3 regions of the Pseudomonas tohonis genome follow, and region 1 is predicted to be linked to each of the others. Evidence: predicted binding sites of a transcription regulator. Region 1 holds the regulator's gene; each other region holds the start of a gene.
What was found. Region 1 encodes FliA, which starts transcription of late flagellar genes. Its sites were predicted from a motif close to CTAAAGTTTNNNNNNNNNNNGCCGNTAA; they were not measured.

Region 1 (5,011 bases):
CGTGCAACTGGTCGAGCAGCGCTTCGAACTCGTCGTCACTGATCTCGTCGCCCCCACCGGCAACCGGTGCGGCAGGCGCGGGGGCGGCTGCGGCCGGCTTCGCCGGTGCGGCGGCCTCGGTCGGCTCGGCAACGAACTTGCCCTTGCCATGCAACTGGTCGAGCAAGGCTTCGAATTCGTCGTCGCTGATCTCGTCGCTGCCGGCAGCGACCGCCGCGGGAGATGCAGGGCTTTCGGCAGCAGGCGCGTCGAGCACGTTCAGCAGTTGCTCGAACTCGCTGTCGGTGATGTCGCCGGATGCGGCGGGAGCGGCCTCGGCGACCGGTTCAGGCTCGGGCTCGTACTCCGGCTCGGCGGCGGGCGCTTCCTCGTCGTCGCCACCCGGCTCGGCCAGCCGCGCCAGGGCGGCGAGCAGCTCGGGAGTGGCCGGCGTCGGCTCGGCACGCTCACGCACCTGGCTGAACATCTCGTTGACCGTGTCCAGCGCCTGCAGGACCACGTCCATGAGCTCCGCCGTCACGCGGCGTTCGCCCTTGCGCAAGATGTCGAACACGTTCTCGGCGATGTGGCAGCACTCCACCAGCGCATTCAGCTGGAGGAAACCGGCACCGCCCTTGACCGTGTGGAAGCCGCGGAAAATGGCATTGAGCAGATCCATATCGTCCGGACGGCTCTCGAGCTCGACCAGCTGTTCGGACAATTGCTCCAATATTTCGCCGGCCTCAACCAGGAAGTCCTGGAGGATTTCTTCATCGGCGTCGAAGCTCATTCGGTTGCTCCCTAGAATCCAAGGCTGGATAACAGATCATCGACATCGACCTGACCGGACACGACATCATCACGCTTATCGGCATTGATCTGCGGACCTTCACCCCTGGAAGGCTCTTTTTGTTTTTCTTTTTCAGCCACGAGCTCCGCACGGTCGTGCTGGATGCCGGCGAAACGATCGACGTCGCTGGCCATCAGTACCAGTTTCACCAGGTTGCTCTCGACTTCGGTGACCAACTGGGTAACGCGCTTGATCACCTGGCCGGTCAGGTCCTGGTAGTCCTGAGCGAGAAGGATGTCGTTCATTCTGGACGAAAGCTGCTCGGTGTCGCGTTGACTGCGAGCAAGGAAGGTCTCGATACGCTTGGCCAGGTCGCGGAACGCATCCGCGCCAATTTCCCGACGCATGAAACGGCCCCACTCCTCACCCAGGCTCTGGGCTTCGTCGCCCAGCCCGTTGAGCAGCGGCGCGCTCTCCTCCACCAGGTCCATGGTCCGGTTGGCAGCCTTCTCCGTCATCTTCACCACGTAGGAGAGACGATCGGTGGCATCGGCGATCTGCGAGACCTCGGTGGCGTGGGGCAGGTGCGGGTCGATCTGGAAGTTGACGATCGCGGTGTGCAGCTCGCGCGTCAGCTTGCCGACTTCCTGGTAGAGCCCACGGTCACGGACCTTGTTGAGTTCGTGGATGAGTTGCACGGCATCGCCGAAATTGCCTTTTTCAAGGGTCTCGACCAGCTCGCGCGCATGGTTTTTCAGGGTCGACTCTAGGTCTCCCGATTGGGAATCTTTCTGGTCCATGGCGTCCTCGCGACTGGCATCAGCCGTTGACCCGTTCGAAGATCTTCTCGATCTTCTCTTTGAGCACCTGGGCGGTGAAAGGCTTGACCACATAGCCATTCACACCGGCCTGGGCCGCTTCGATGATCTGGTCACGCTTGGCCTCGGCCGTCACCATCAGCACCGGCAGGTGCTTGAGGCGCTCGTCGGCACGCACGGCGCGCAACAGATCGATCCCGGTCATGCCGGGCATGTTCCAGTCGGTGACCAGGAAATCGAAATTGCCACTGTGCAGCATGGGTAGAGCGGTGGTGCCATCATCGGCCTCTGCGGTATTGGTGAAACCCAAGTCACGCAGGAGGTTCTTGATGATGCGTCTCATCGTCGAGAAATCGTCCACGATGAGGATTTTCATGTTCTTGTCCAAATCGACCTCCGTACAGTCCTAAACGCCCCCGAATAACGGGGGCGTCGATCAATCGAAAAACCGGCGTGCCGATCAGTGTGCTCGCCATTCGCCCAGCCGCGACCGCAAACGCGCGGCACATTGGCTGTGCAACTGGCTCACACGCGATTCACTGACCCCCAGCACTTCGCCGATTTCCTTCAAATTCAGCTCTTCGTCGTAATACAGCGCCAGTACCAGGCGCTCTCGTTCCGGCAGATTGGCGATGGCGTCAGCCAGCGCCGCCTGGAAGCGCTCGTCTTCCAGATCATTCGAAGGTTCGAGATGGGTGACTCCGGTATCTTCGTGCGTCGCGCCATGCTCACCGTCCTGCAACAGGTCGTCGAAGCTGAACAGGCGACTGCCCAAAGTGTCGCTCAGGATGCCGTAGTAATCTTCGAGACTCAATCCAAGTTCGGCCGCAACTTCCTGATCTTTAGCGTCTCGCCCGGTTCTCGCCTCAATTTTCCGGATGGCATCGCTCACCATCCGGGTGTTGCGGTGGACCGAACGTGGTGCCCAGTCCCCCTTCCTCACTTCGTCGAGCATGGCACCGCGGATGCGGATGCCGGCGTAGGTCTCGAAACTGGCGCCCTTGCTGGAATCGTATTTCTTCGAGGCTTCGAGCAGGCCGATCATGCCGGCCTGCATCAGGTCCTCCACCTGCACGTTGGCCGGCAGGCGGCCCAGCAGGTGGTAGGCGATACGTTTGACCAGCGGCGCGTAGCGCTCGATCAACTGGTGCTGGGAATCCCTAGCCTGTGCCTTGTTGTACATACGAAGTCCACTAGCGGGTGTCATATGGCCGAATCCGCGATCGGTTGCTGCACCAGGCGCTCGACGAAGAACTCCAGATGACCGCGTGGGTTAGCCGGCAGGGGCCAGCTATCCACCTTCTGGGCAATCGCCTTGAACGCCAGGGCGCACTTCGAGCGCGGGAAGGCTTCGTAAACCGCGCGCTGCTTCTGCACGGCCTTGCGTACGGATTCGTCATAGGGCACCGCACCGACGTACTGCAAGGCCACATCCAGGAAGCGATCAGTCACTTTTGTCAGCTTAGCAAAGAGGTTGCGACCCTCCTGTGGACTGTGTGCCATGTTGGCCAATACGCGGAAACGGCTCATGCCGTAGTCGCGTTTGAGGAGCTTGATCAAAGCATAGGCGTCGGTGATGGAAGTGGGTTCGTCACAGACGACCACTATCACTTCCTGTGCCGCACGCACGAAGCTGACCACCGCATCACCGATACCGGCGGCGGTGTCGATCACCAGCACATCGAGGTTGTCGCTGATCTCGCTGAAGGCCTGGATCAGGCCGGCGTGCTGCATGGGCGAGAGCTGCACCATGCTCTGGGTGCCGGAAGCGGCCGGCACGATGCGTACGCCCCCCGGCCCTTGCAGCAGCACGTCACGCAGGTCGCACTCGCCGGCGATCACGTCGGCGAGGGTGCGCTTGGCGGTGAGGCCGAGCAGCACGTCGACGTTGGCCAGGCCGAGGTCGGCGTCCAGCAGCATCACCCGGCGACCGAGATCGGCGAGGGCCAGCGAGAGGTTCACCGACACATTGGTCTTGCCGACGCCACCCTTGCCGCCGGTCACAGCAATCACCTGTACGGGATGCAAACTACCCATTTATCACACCTTGTCTCACGTCGACTGGGCCACTTGGCGGGCTCGTGCCACTCATCCGGAGTGGCTGGGGGTTCTAACCGACTCGGCGGGCCGGATTCTGGTACAGGCCGGCGAAGAGGTCGGCCATGGCTTCTTCGCTGGGGTCTTCCGGGGTCTGCAGGCTGACCGCACGACTCACCAGCTGGTGGCTGCGGGGCACCTGCAGGTCATCCGGAATCCTAGGCCCATCAGCGAGATAGGCTACCGGGAGATGCTGGCCGATAGCCAGTCCTAAAACCTCTCCCAGGCTCGCCGCTTCGTCGAGCTTGGTCAGGATGCAGCCGGAAAGACCGCAGCGCTTGTAACTATGGTAGGCCGCCTTTAGCACTTGGCTCTGACTGGTTGCAGCCAGCACCAGATAATTCCTGGCTTTGACCCCTCTGCTGGCCAACGTTTCCAACTGCATTTTAAGCGCAGGATCGGCTGCCGGCAGGCCCGCCGTATCGATCAGCACCACGCGCTTGCGCGCCAGGGGTGCCAGGGCCTGGGTCAGGGACTGGCCCGGGTCGACGTGGGTCACGGAGACGTTGAGGATGCGGCCGAGGGTCTTGAGTTGCTCCTGGGCGCCGATGCGATAGCTGTCCATGCTCACCAGGGCGATCTGCTGGGCGCCGTACTTGAGCACGTAGCGCGCAGCCAGCTTGGCCAGGGTGGTGGTCTTGCCCATGCCGGCGGGGCCGACCAGGGCGATCACCCCGCCCTCCTCCAGCGGCTCCTGCTGCGGGGTGCGGATGGCGTGGGCCAGGTGGGCGAGCACCATGCGCCAGGCCTGGCGCGGGTCCTTGACCGAGGCGACGCGCTCCATCAGCGCCCGCGACAGTTCGGCGGACAGGCCCATGCGCTGCAGGCGACGCCAGAGGCCGGCCTGCTGCGGGCGGCGGCTCTGCATCTGGCCCCAGGCGATGGAGCCGAGTTGTACTTCGATCAGCTCACGCAGGCCGTTGAGCTCGAAACGCATGGCGTCCAGGCTGCGCTGGTCGGCGGCGGCCGGCGCGGCGGGCCTGGCCGGAGCGGCGGCGGGAGACGGGGCCACCGGCGCGGCGGACGGGCGCTCCAGGCGCGACGAACGCATGGCGGCGGCGAGGCTTTCCGGGGACAGCTCCGAGCGGTCGGCGATCAGCTGGCGGTTCTTGCCGGCATCGGCCTGGCCACCGCGGTTGCTCAGCTCCGCGTGGGCCTCGGCGATGCGGGCCTGGGTGCGGCGCAGCTCGGCTTCGAGGGCCGGGTTGGGCTTGCTCGGCGCGGGAGCCGGCATGGGATAGTCGAGCGCGGCGGTGATCTCCACGCCACCTGCGACCCGACGGGTGCCGATGATGGAGGCATCCGCGCCCAGTTCGTCCCGCACCAG
Region 2 (5,011 bases), 1.7 Mb from region 1:
GGCAAAGCTGGCCAGGGCGCGCTCGATGCATTGCACCGTCTTTCCGAATGCCTGGAGGCTCACGTCGGCGAAGGGCTGGCCGCCCTGGTCGGCGATCACCAGCAGCGCGACCCGGCCATTGGCGGGGATGGAGCGCAGCAGCAGGTGGTCGGCGGGGAACAAGGCCTTGAGGTTGCCGGGAAACAGCGCCGAGTACTGCGCGGCGTTCTCCGGCGTGAGGCGCAGTTGTCCGGGCTGCGCGAGCAGGCGGCGCAGCACCTGGCTCTGCGCGGGGTCCAGGGCCAGGCTGGCGGCTTCCTTGGGCAGGCCGGCGCTCTGTTGCACCATCAGCCTGCTCTGGGTGCGGTCGGCGAGGAGGATCAGGCTGCGGCGCATGCCGCAGGCAGCGAGCGCATCGCGGGCGCAGGCGGTGAGCTGGACGATGTTGGCGAAGGCGCTGGGCTCTTTTAGCAACAGGCCGCAATGCTGGCGCCACTCGGTGAGCGCGGCGGCAGGAGGCGGCGTCGGTTTCACTTCCTCGGTCGGCCAGCGGCTGCAGTCCCAGGGCCAGATCAGCGCTTGTGCGGGGTGCCAGAGGTCGCTGCGTGCGTGCTTGCGTGCGCTGTCCACGGCGTGCTGATGGATGAGCTGCTGCAACTCGGTCAGCGGCAGCTGCATATAGAGGCCGGTCAGGCGTTGCCAGCGCAGGCTGTGATCGCAGGCCCAGGAGTCGTGGGCGGAGACGGCCAGGCCGTTGGCCAGCAGGACCGTGTTGCCGGGTTGGGTGAGCCAGCGGCGCAGGGCTGGATCGGCGTCGAGCAGTTGCTGCTGGTGCAACGGGTGTTCGTTGTCGCGGGCGATGTGCAGGGCCTTGACCAGCATGCGCCGGTCGGCATTGAGCAGGCGGTAGCCGTAGGTGATCAAGTCCGGCAGCTTCCAGTGCTCGGCCAGGGCCTGGCACAGCTTGAGCAGCGGCACGCCGAGGAGTTCGACCTCCACCTTGAGCGCCGGCTCGCCACGGACGATGACGCGGGTTTCCCAGGCGGCGAACAACTGCGGGTGCAGCGCCAGCAGCGGCCACAGCGGTGAGAGGAAGAGCAGGCTGTTCCAGTGGATTTCCTGCCAGAGGCGTGCGAGGCGGGCGGCGAACAGGCCGCTGGCCTGCTGCGAGGCGTGCTGGCTGATGAGCTGCAACTGGCGCAGCGCCAGGGGAATGTTGGCTTCGTCGACGGCGGGGAGACGCGCGAGCAGCTCTTCCGAGCGTTTCAGGCCAAGGCGGGTAAGGGCCACTTCGAGGCTTTCCGCCGGGCTGTCGAGGGAAGAACCGGAGCGGTTCGCCTCGCGCATGATGCTCAGGGCCAGGGCGGGACTATCCTGAATCAGGTCGGCGATCTCGCGCATGGAACGGCGGCTGTCGCCCAGCGCCCTGCGCACCCGTTCGTGGCTCTCGGCCGGGATCGGTAGACGGACGCCATCCAGTTGCTTGATCCAGGCGTCGAGGGTGCGTGGTAGGGCCATCTGCGTCTTCATGCGGGTTGAGCCAAACTGGCTTTTCGCCTTAACTGGCTATAGTCTGGCGCATAAGTTCCGATAATTAGAAGGGTTGTTTTCATAACCCTATTACTGACCCTTCAAGTCTCACTTTATGGCAAAAATAATCGGCATCATCGTCGTATTCGCCACCGTTCTCGGCGGATATGTCCTTTCCCACGGCAAGATTGGTGCCCTGATACAGCCTTTCGAGGTGTTGATCATCGGTGGCGCGGCGCTCGGGGCCTTCCTCCAGGCCAACCCGGGCAGCACCTTCATGCATGTACTGAAAAAGTCGCTGAAGATGTTCAGCTCGCGTTTCACCCACGCGTTCTACCTGGAAGTGTTGCGCCTGCTTTACGAAATCCTCAACAAGAGCCGCCGTGAAGGGATGATGGCCATCGAGGCCGACATCGAGGACCCGGCGGCCAGCCCGATCTTCAGCAAGTACCCGGCGATCCTCAAGGACGCGGGGATGGTCGCCTACATCAGCGATTACCTGCGCATCATGTCCTCCGGCAACATGGCGCCCCACGAACTGGAAGGCCTGTTCGACATGGAGCTGGGCAGCCTGAAGGAGGAGTTCGAGCACCCGGCCCATGCGGTCAACCGCATCGCCGACGGCCTGCCGGGCTTCGGCATCGTGGCGGCGGTGCTGGGCATCGTGGTGACCATGGCGCTGCTCGGCCAGGTCGAGCAGTCGGCACTGGGGCAGCACGTGGGTGCGGCCCTGGTGGGTACCTTCCTCGGTATTCTCGCGGCCTATGGTTTCTTCGGCCCCCTTGCCGTGTCCCTGGAGCACGACGCCAAGGAAGAACTCAACGTCTATGAAGCCATCAAGGCCTGCCTGGTGGCGTCGGCTTCCGGCATGCCGCCCTCGCTGGCGGTGGAGTTCGGGCGCAAGGTCCTGTTCCCTGCGCACCGGCCGAGCTTCAGCGAGCTCGAGCAGGCCGTGCGCGGTAGCTGAAGACTGAGTCATGGACAACAACCAGCCGATCATCGTCAAACGCGTCAAGAAGTACGCGGCGGGGCACCACGGCGGTGCGTGGAAGATCGCGTTCGCCGACTTCGCCACGGCAATGATGGCGTTCTTCCTGGTGCTCTGGCTGATGTCCTCGGCGACGCCCGAGCAGAAGAAGGCCATTTCCGGCTACTTCCAGGACCCCATCGGCTTCACCGAAAGCGCCAGCCCCTATGTGATCGACCTCGGCGGCACGCCGACGCCGGCACCGGACCGCACGCTCAATCCGGAACTCAAGGACGCGCCCGACGCGCAGGAAGCGGCCATCGATTCGACCAACCAGCAGGTCGACGCCAAGCAGGTCGAGACCCTGGCCGACCAGATCGAGAAGGAACGTCTCGAGATGCTGCTGCAGGAACTGCAGAACAAGGTCGACGAGAACCCCGAGCTGCGCAAGTTCAAGGACCAGATCCTCTTCGAGATCACCCAGGACGGCCTGCGCATCCAGATCATGGACGCTGCCAACCGCCCCATGTTCGACCTCGGCAGCGCCCGCCTGCAGCCCTATTTCGAAGACATCCTGCTGATCATGGCCGAGACCATCAAGGCTGTGCCGAACAAGATCAGCATCAGCGGCCACACCGATGCCAAGCCGTTCGCCGGCACCGGGGATTTCGGCAACTGGGAGCTTTCCGCCGGTCGCGCCAATGCCGCGCGTCGCACCCTGGTGGCCGGCGGCTACCCGGACGATCAGGTGGCGCGGGTGGTCGGCTACGCCTCTTCGGCGCTGTTCGATCGCGAGGATCCCTTCAATCCGGTGAACCGCCGCATCGACATCATCGTGCTGACCAAGAAGGCGCAGCGGGACATCGAAGGCTCCCATGGCGACCAGAATGCGCCTGTCGAAGGCGATGCCCCGCCAGCCGCACCTGCCAGCGGCACCCAGCCGGCCCAGCCCGGTGCGGCCTCGGGCACCCAGGCTGCGCCGCCCGGTGGGGCCGCACCGCTGCAGCCCCAGGAGTTGCAGCAGAAGTTGAATATCTTCGAAGACGGCGTGCTGAAGATGGAAGAGAACAAGCAGCCCTGATCGACACAGAACCGCCCGGAATGAAGAAGGCCACGCAATCGCGTGGCCTTTTCGTTGGTGCCCTGCCTGTCAGTAGTCGGGTTCGGGCAGGCTTTCGAGGATGTGTCGGTAGCTCGACATGCGCTGTGGCTGGACGCGTCCGTCCTCAAGCGCCTTGAGCAGGGCACAGCCGGGTTCGCGGTCATGCTTGCAATCGCGGAAGCGGCAGGTGCCGAGCAGGTCGCGGAACTCGATGAAGCCCGCCTCCACGTCGTCACGGCTGACGTGGCCGAGGCCGAATTCGCGGATGCCGGGGGAGTCGATCAGCTCGCCGCCGCCGGGGAAGTGGAACAGACGCGCGGTGGTGGTGGTGTGGGTGCCCTTGCCGGTCATCTCCGACAGCGGGCCGACGCGGGTGTCGACGCCAGGCAGCAGGCTGTTGACCAGTGACGACTTACCGACGCCCGACTGGCCGACGAAGACGCTGACGTGGCCGTCGAGGCGCATCTGCAGATCCTCCATGCCGCCGCCACCGTGGGCCGAGACCTCCAGCAGCGGGTAGCCGAGCTGGCGGTAGACGCCCAGCAGGGCGTCGAGCATCGCGCTGTTGTCCTCGTCCACCAGGTCGGCCTTGTTGAGCAGCAGCAGCGGTTGGATGCCGGCGTGCTCGGCGGCCACCAGGTAGCGGTCGATGAGATTGGCGTGCGGGTGGGGGAGGGGAGCGAAGACGATGACGATCAGGTCGACGTTGGCCGCCACCGGCTTGAGCACGCCGCGCATGTCCGGGCGGCACAGCTCGCTGGTACGTGGCAGCTGGGCGACGATCACCCCGCTGCCCTGGTTGCCCGAGCGCCAGACCACGCGGTCGCCGGTGACCAGCGCCGGCAGGTTGGCGCGCAGGTGGCAGCGGAATACCTGGCCGGCGATCTCGCCCTCCAGCGCTTCGACCTCGACCTGTACACCGAAGTGGGCGATCACCAGGCCGGTCTGTTCGGGGCCGAGGTCGCCGCCTTCCAGCTCGTCGAGCGCACGCGATTCACGCTTTGCCGCACGTGCGGCGCGCTCTTCCTGGATCTTCTCGATGCGCCAGCTTTGCCGGCGACTGAGGTGGCGTTTGGCCATGGAACTTCCACTGGTTGAAAACGGCGGCGAGTTTAGCACGGGCGGCCCGGCGCGCCGGGCTCTAAGCTAGAATGCGCGCCTTGCCTTGGAGAGCGAACATGCAGAACGCACAGAACCTGATCTGGATCGACCTGGAAATGACCGGGCTTGACCCTGATAACGACGTCATCATCGAGATGGCCACCATCGTCACCGACAGCGACCTCAACGTGCTCGCCGAGGGCCCGACCATCGCCGTGCACCAGAGCGACGAGATTCTCGCCGGCATGGACGAGTGGAATACCCGCCAGCACGGGCAGAGCGGCCTGACCCAGCGCGTGCGGGAAAGCCGCATCAGCGCGGCCGAGGCCGAG
Region 3 (5,011 bases), 910 kb from region 1:
TCAGCGCGTAGGCGCCCAGCTCGAAGCGGACCTGGTCGTTGCCCTTGCCGGTGGCGCCATGGGAGATGGCGTCGGCGCCGGTCTCGTTGGCGATCTCGATCAGGCGCTTGGCGATCAGCGGGCGGGCGATGGAGGTACCCAGCAGGTACTCGCCTTCGTAGATGGTGTTGGCGCGGAACATCGGGAAGACGAAGTCGCGGACGAATTCTTCGCGCAGGTCGTCGATGTAGATTTCCTTGACGCCCATGGCCTGGGCCTTGGCGCGGGCCGGTTCGACCTCTTCGCCCTGACCGAGGTCGGCGGTGAAGGTCACCACTTCGCAGTTATAGGTGTCTTGCAGCCACTTGAGGATTACCGAGGTGTCCAGGCCACCGGAATACGCCAGGACAACCTTCTTCACGTCCGCCATGCCATCAACTCCACGGGGTTGTACGAAAAACCCGTGATTCTACTGACCCTGGCGGCCAAATTACAGTGGCGCGACAGGCAATGACGACCAAGCGACAGATTCTTTCGTCCAATCGACCCGGGCAGGATCAGGAAGCAGCGCCCTGGGTGGCCTTGTCGGCCTCGGGGATGATCGGTGCGGGAGCGGCTGCGGGGGCTTCGGCAGGAGGGGCCTCGGCCTCGCGGGACAGGCTGAGGGTGACGCGGCGGTTCTTCGCGCGGTTGGCTTCGTTGTTGTTGGGCACCAACGGGTAGCGCTCGCCGTGGAAGCGCATGACCATGTGCGACTCGGGAATGCCGTTGGCCTTGAAGTAGTCGTACACGGCCAGGGCGCGGCGGCGCGACAGGTCGCGGTTGGTCAGGCGGTTGCCGGCGTTGTCGGAATGGCCGTCGATTTCGAGGTGATTGACGCTGGGATCGGCCTTCAGGTAGTCGAGGATGATCTCCAGCCGGGCCCGCGCCATCTCGTCCAGCGCCGTGCCGCCGCCGGCGAAGCCGACCTGGGCGTTCTTGATCTGGTCGAAGTTGACCGGCAGCAGCTTGGTCGTGCAGGCGAGGTAGTCGTTGTAGGCCTTGTTGAACTTCACCGGCAACAGGCGCACCTCGATGGCATCGCCCCCCTGCAGGGTGCGGTGGCGCACCAGCGGGCTGCGCCCTTCCAGCAGGCCGGCGAGCAGGCGCCCGCCCTGGAGCTGGGAACTGTTGAAGGGCACATCGCCATTGCCGACACTGACCGCGCCGAGGTTGATGTCGCCGCGTCCGGGCTGCCAGGGCGCGGCGGCGGCCAGCAGGGTGGCGGAGCCTGCGCCCAGCCAGCGCTCGCGGGCCTTGATGCGGAACGTCACCTGTTCTCCCGCGCGACGTACGAACTCGCCGCTGCCGAAATCGGTGATCGGTTGCGACAGGCGGCATTCGAACTTGTCCCCCTCGACCGTCCATTCGGCCTTCTCCAGGCGCGTCTGGAAGGTAATGGCCATGGCCGGAAGGCTGGCGAACAGGCTGAGCAGGGCGACATAGCGCTGGCGCACGGCGGCGGGCTCCACGGGGAAATTTCTGCACTCCCCAGGGCTATCGGTGGCGTCGGTTAAAACTTGAGTGGATTCGACGCACGCCCTCGTAGGAGAAGGCCAGCCATGGCGCCCTCCCCCGTCACATCGTGAAAAGCCGCCGACGCCCTGAAACACAAGCCCCGCGTGCCCCGAAAAAGCTTTTCCGGTAGCATGCACGACGAGTTTTGCCCGCCTGGAAGCCCCCCCATGTCCGACCGTTTGACCTTGCTGCGCCCCGACGACTGGCACATCCATCTGCGCGATGGTGCCGTGCTGTCCCACACAGTCGCCGATGCCGCGCGCACCTTTGGCCGCGCCATCATCATGCCCAACCTGGTGCCACCGGTGCGCAACGCCGAAGAGGCCGACGGCTATCGCCAGCGCATCCTCGCCGCACGCCCGGCCGGCAGCCGCTTCGAGCCGCTGATGGTGCTCTACCTCACCGATCGCACCAGCCCCGAGGACATCCGTGCGGCCAAGGCTTCCGGCTTCGTGCATGCCGCCAAGCTCTACCCGGCCGGCGCGACCACCAACTCGGATTCGGGCGTGACCCGCATCGACACGATCTTCCCGGCCCTGGAAGCCATGGCCGAAGTCGGCATGCTGCTGCTGGTGCACGGCGAGGTCACCCGCAGCGAAATCGACGTGTTCGACCGCGAGAAGGTCTTCATCGATGAGCACCTGCGTCGCGTGGTCGAGCGCTTCCCGACCCTGAAGGTGGTCTTCGAACACATCACCACCCGCGATGCCGTGCAGTTCGTGGAGTCGGCCTCGGCCAACGTCGGTGCCACCATCACCGCCCACCACCTGCTGTACAACCGCAACCACATGCTCGTCGGCGGCATCCGCCCGCACTTCTATTGCCTGCCGATCCTCAAGCGCAACGTGCACCAGGAAGCCCTGCTGGACGCGGCCACCGGTGGCGGCGAGCGCTTCTTCCTCGGCACCGACTCGGCACCGCATGCCAAGCACGCGAAGGAAGCGGCCTGCGGTTGCGCCGGCTGCTACACCGCCTACGCCGCCATCGAGCTCTATGCCGAAGCCTTCGAACAGCGCAACGCGCTGGACAAGCTGGAAGCCTTCGCCAGCAAGAACGGCCCGGACTTCTACGGCCTGCCGCGCAACACCGACACCATCACCCTGGTCCGTGAAGAATGGACCGCCCCTGCGAGCCTGCCGCTCGGCGAGCAGACCGTGATCCCGCTGCGCGCTGGCGAGACGCTGCGCTGGCGCCTGCTGGAGGACAACGCGTGAGCGAAGACCTGTACGACGAAGAACTCGACGGCAGCCTGCCGCAAGGTCCCCGCCACCCGATGGCCGCCCGCTTCCGCGGTTACCTGCCGGTGGTGGTGGATGTCGAGACCGGCGGCTTCAATGCGGCCACCGACGCCCTGCTGGAGATCGCGGCGACCACCATCGCCATGGACGAACAGGGGTTCCTCTACCCGGATCACACCCACTTCTTCCGCGTCGAGCCCTTCGAGGGCGCCAACATCGAACAGGCGGCGCTGGAGTTCACCGGCATCAAGCTCGACCACCCGCTGCGCATGGCGGTTAGCGAGGAGCACGCGCTGAACGAAATCTTCCGGGGCCTGCGCAAGTCGATCAAGGCGAGCGGCTGCAAGCGTGCCATCCTCGTGGGGCACAACAGCAGCTTCGACCTGGGCTTCCTCAACGCGGCGGTGAACCGCACCGGGATCAAGCGCAACCCCTTCCACCCCTTCTCCAGCTTCGACACCGCGACCCTCGCGGGCCTCGCCTACGGCCAGACCGTACTGGCGAAAGCCTGCCAGGTGGCCGGCATCGAATTCGACGGCCGCGAAGCCCACTCCGCGCGCTACGACACCGAGAAGACCGCCGAGCTGTTCTGCGGCATCGTCAACCGCTGGAAGGAGATGGGCGGCTGGATGGAAGACGACGACTGACGTCCCTGCTCCAACACCCTCTATATAAGGAAGCCCGGCCGATGCCGGGTTTTCTTTTGCCTGGATTCGACCCCTCTCGACACCGAGCAGCAAGACGCTGCGTCCTCGTGCTATCGGCCTGGAACCGGCCGCCCCCTCGGAAGCGCTCTGGGACGGGGCCTGACGGACGGACTTTGACAATCATTCTCATTCTGATTAGTATCGCTTTCCATCAAGCCCACAACCGAGCATTGAGCCCACCCATGTACGTCTGTCTCTGCCAAGGTGTCACTGACGGCCACATTCGTGACGCGATCTATGAAGGCTGCTGCAGCTACCGCGAGGTCCGCGAGACCCTCGGCGTCGGCACCCAATGCGGCAAGTGCGCCTGCCTCGCCAAGCAGGTCGTGCGTGAAACCCTCTCGGACGTACGGAGCAGCCAGGCGTCCCTCGCCTACCCCGCGAGTTTCGTGCCTGCGTGAGTTGAACAAGTTTTGAAGAACCGGACCTGGCGTCCGGTTTTTTTATGCCTGCAATTCAAACAGTTAGCGCCAAGACGCGGAATCTAAACATTCTTATTCACATTCAAATTATCTTACATATCAATAACTTACGTTGACTTTGCCGGGCAACTGGATAAAATTCGACCACTTACACCCATTTGCACGGCAGGACTCCACATGAAAGGCGACAAGAAAGTCATCCAGCATCTCAACAAGATCCTCGGCAACGAACTTGTGGCCATCAACCAATATTTCCTGCACGCGCGCATGTACGAGGACTGGGGCCTGGAGAAACTCGGCAAGCACGAGTACCACGAGTCCATCGACGAGATGAAGCACGCCGACAAGCTCATCAAGCGCATCCTCTTCCTGGAAGGCATTCCCAACCTGCAGGACCTGGGCAAGCTGATGATCGGCGAGAACACCAAGGAAATGCTCGCCAGCGACCTGAAGCTGGAGCTGAACGCCATCCCCGACCTGAAAGCCGCCATCGCCTACTGCGAGAGCGTCGGTGACTACGGCAGCCGCGAACTGCTGGAAGACATCCTCGAGTCCGAGGAAGAGCACGTCGACTGGCTGGAGACCCAGCTGGGTCTGATCGAGAAGGTCGGCCTGGAGAACTACCTGCAGTCGCAGATGGACGAGTAAGACGTCCGGACATGAAAAAGCCCCGCATCGGCGGGGCTTTTCTTTTGCAGCGAGGAATCAGGCGCTGGCTTTCTTGCTCACCGCGTCCTTGATCAGCTGCTGCAGCTCACCCTTCTCGAACATCTCGGCGAGGATGTCGCTGCCGCCGACCAGTTCGCCATTCACCCACAGCTGGGGGAAGGTCGGCCAGTTGGCGTAGGTGGGCAGGTTGGCGCGGATTTCCGGGTTCTGCAGGATGTCGACGTAGGCGAATTTCTCGCCACAGCCCATGACGACCTGAGCGGCACGTGCCGAGAAGCCGCACTGGGGCGCATTCGGCGAGCCTTTCATGTACAGCAGTACGGTGTTGTTGGCGATCTGCTCTTTGATGGTTTCGATGATATCCATGGCTACCTCGGCTGAACGTTCCGACTCGTCGGTCGGCAGGATGGCGGCATTGTAACGGAAGTCCGAGCTCAAC

Region 2: motA (flagellar motor stator protein MotA) is a predicted target of FliA. The motif match lies at 1,546-1,573, and genes of this name have one in related genera.
Region 3: HSX14_RS24100 (flagellar protein MotY) is a predicted target of FliA. The motif match lies at 1,516-1,543, and genes of this name have one in related genera.

The regions. Positions count from the first base shown of each region.
Region 1 is NZ_AP023189.1:4,339,701-4,344,711, forward strand. Features, by position in the region: gene HSX14_RS19610 (chemotaxis protein CheA) at 1-769, opposite strand, end outside; gene HSX14_RS19615 (protein phosphatase CheZ) at 781-1,569, opposite strand; gene HSX14_RS19620 (chemotaxis response regulator CheY) at 1,589-1,963, opposite strand; gene fliA (RNA polymerase sigma factor FliA) at 2,048-2,794, opposite strand; gene fleN (flagellar synthesis regulator FleN) at 2,791-3,624, opposite strand; gene flhF (flagellar biosynthesis GTPase FlhF) at 3,698-5,011, opposite strand, start outside.
Region 2 is NZ_AP023189.1:6,020,804-6,025,814, reverse strand. Features, by position in the region: gene HSX14_RS27660 (HDOD domain-containing protein) at 1-1,509, opposite strand, end outside; gene motA (flagellar motor stator protein MotA) at 1,625-2,476, shown strand; gene motB (flagellar motor protein MotB) at 2,487-3,557, shown strand; gene rsgA (small ribosomal subunit biogenesis GTPase RsgA) at 3,627-4,658, opposite strand; gene orn (oligoribonuclease) at 4,757-5,011, shown strand, end outside.
Region 3 is NZ_AP023189.1:5,250,554-5,255,564, forward strand. Features, by position in the region: gene HSX14_RS24095 (argininosuccinate synthase) at 1-409, opposite strand, end outside; gene HSX14_RS24100 (flagellar protein MotY) at 537-1,475, opposite strand; gene pyrC (dihydroorotase) at 1,704-2,750, shown strand; gene rnt (ribonuclease T) at 2,747-3,421, shown strand; gene HSX14_RS24115 (bacterioferritin-associated ferredoxin) at 3,664-3,882, shown strand; gene bfr (bacterioferritin) at 4,081-4,551, shown strand; gene grxD (Grx4 family monothiol glutaredoxin) at 4,609-4,938, opposite strand.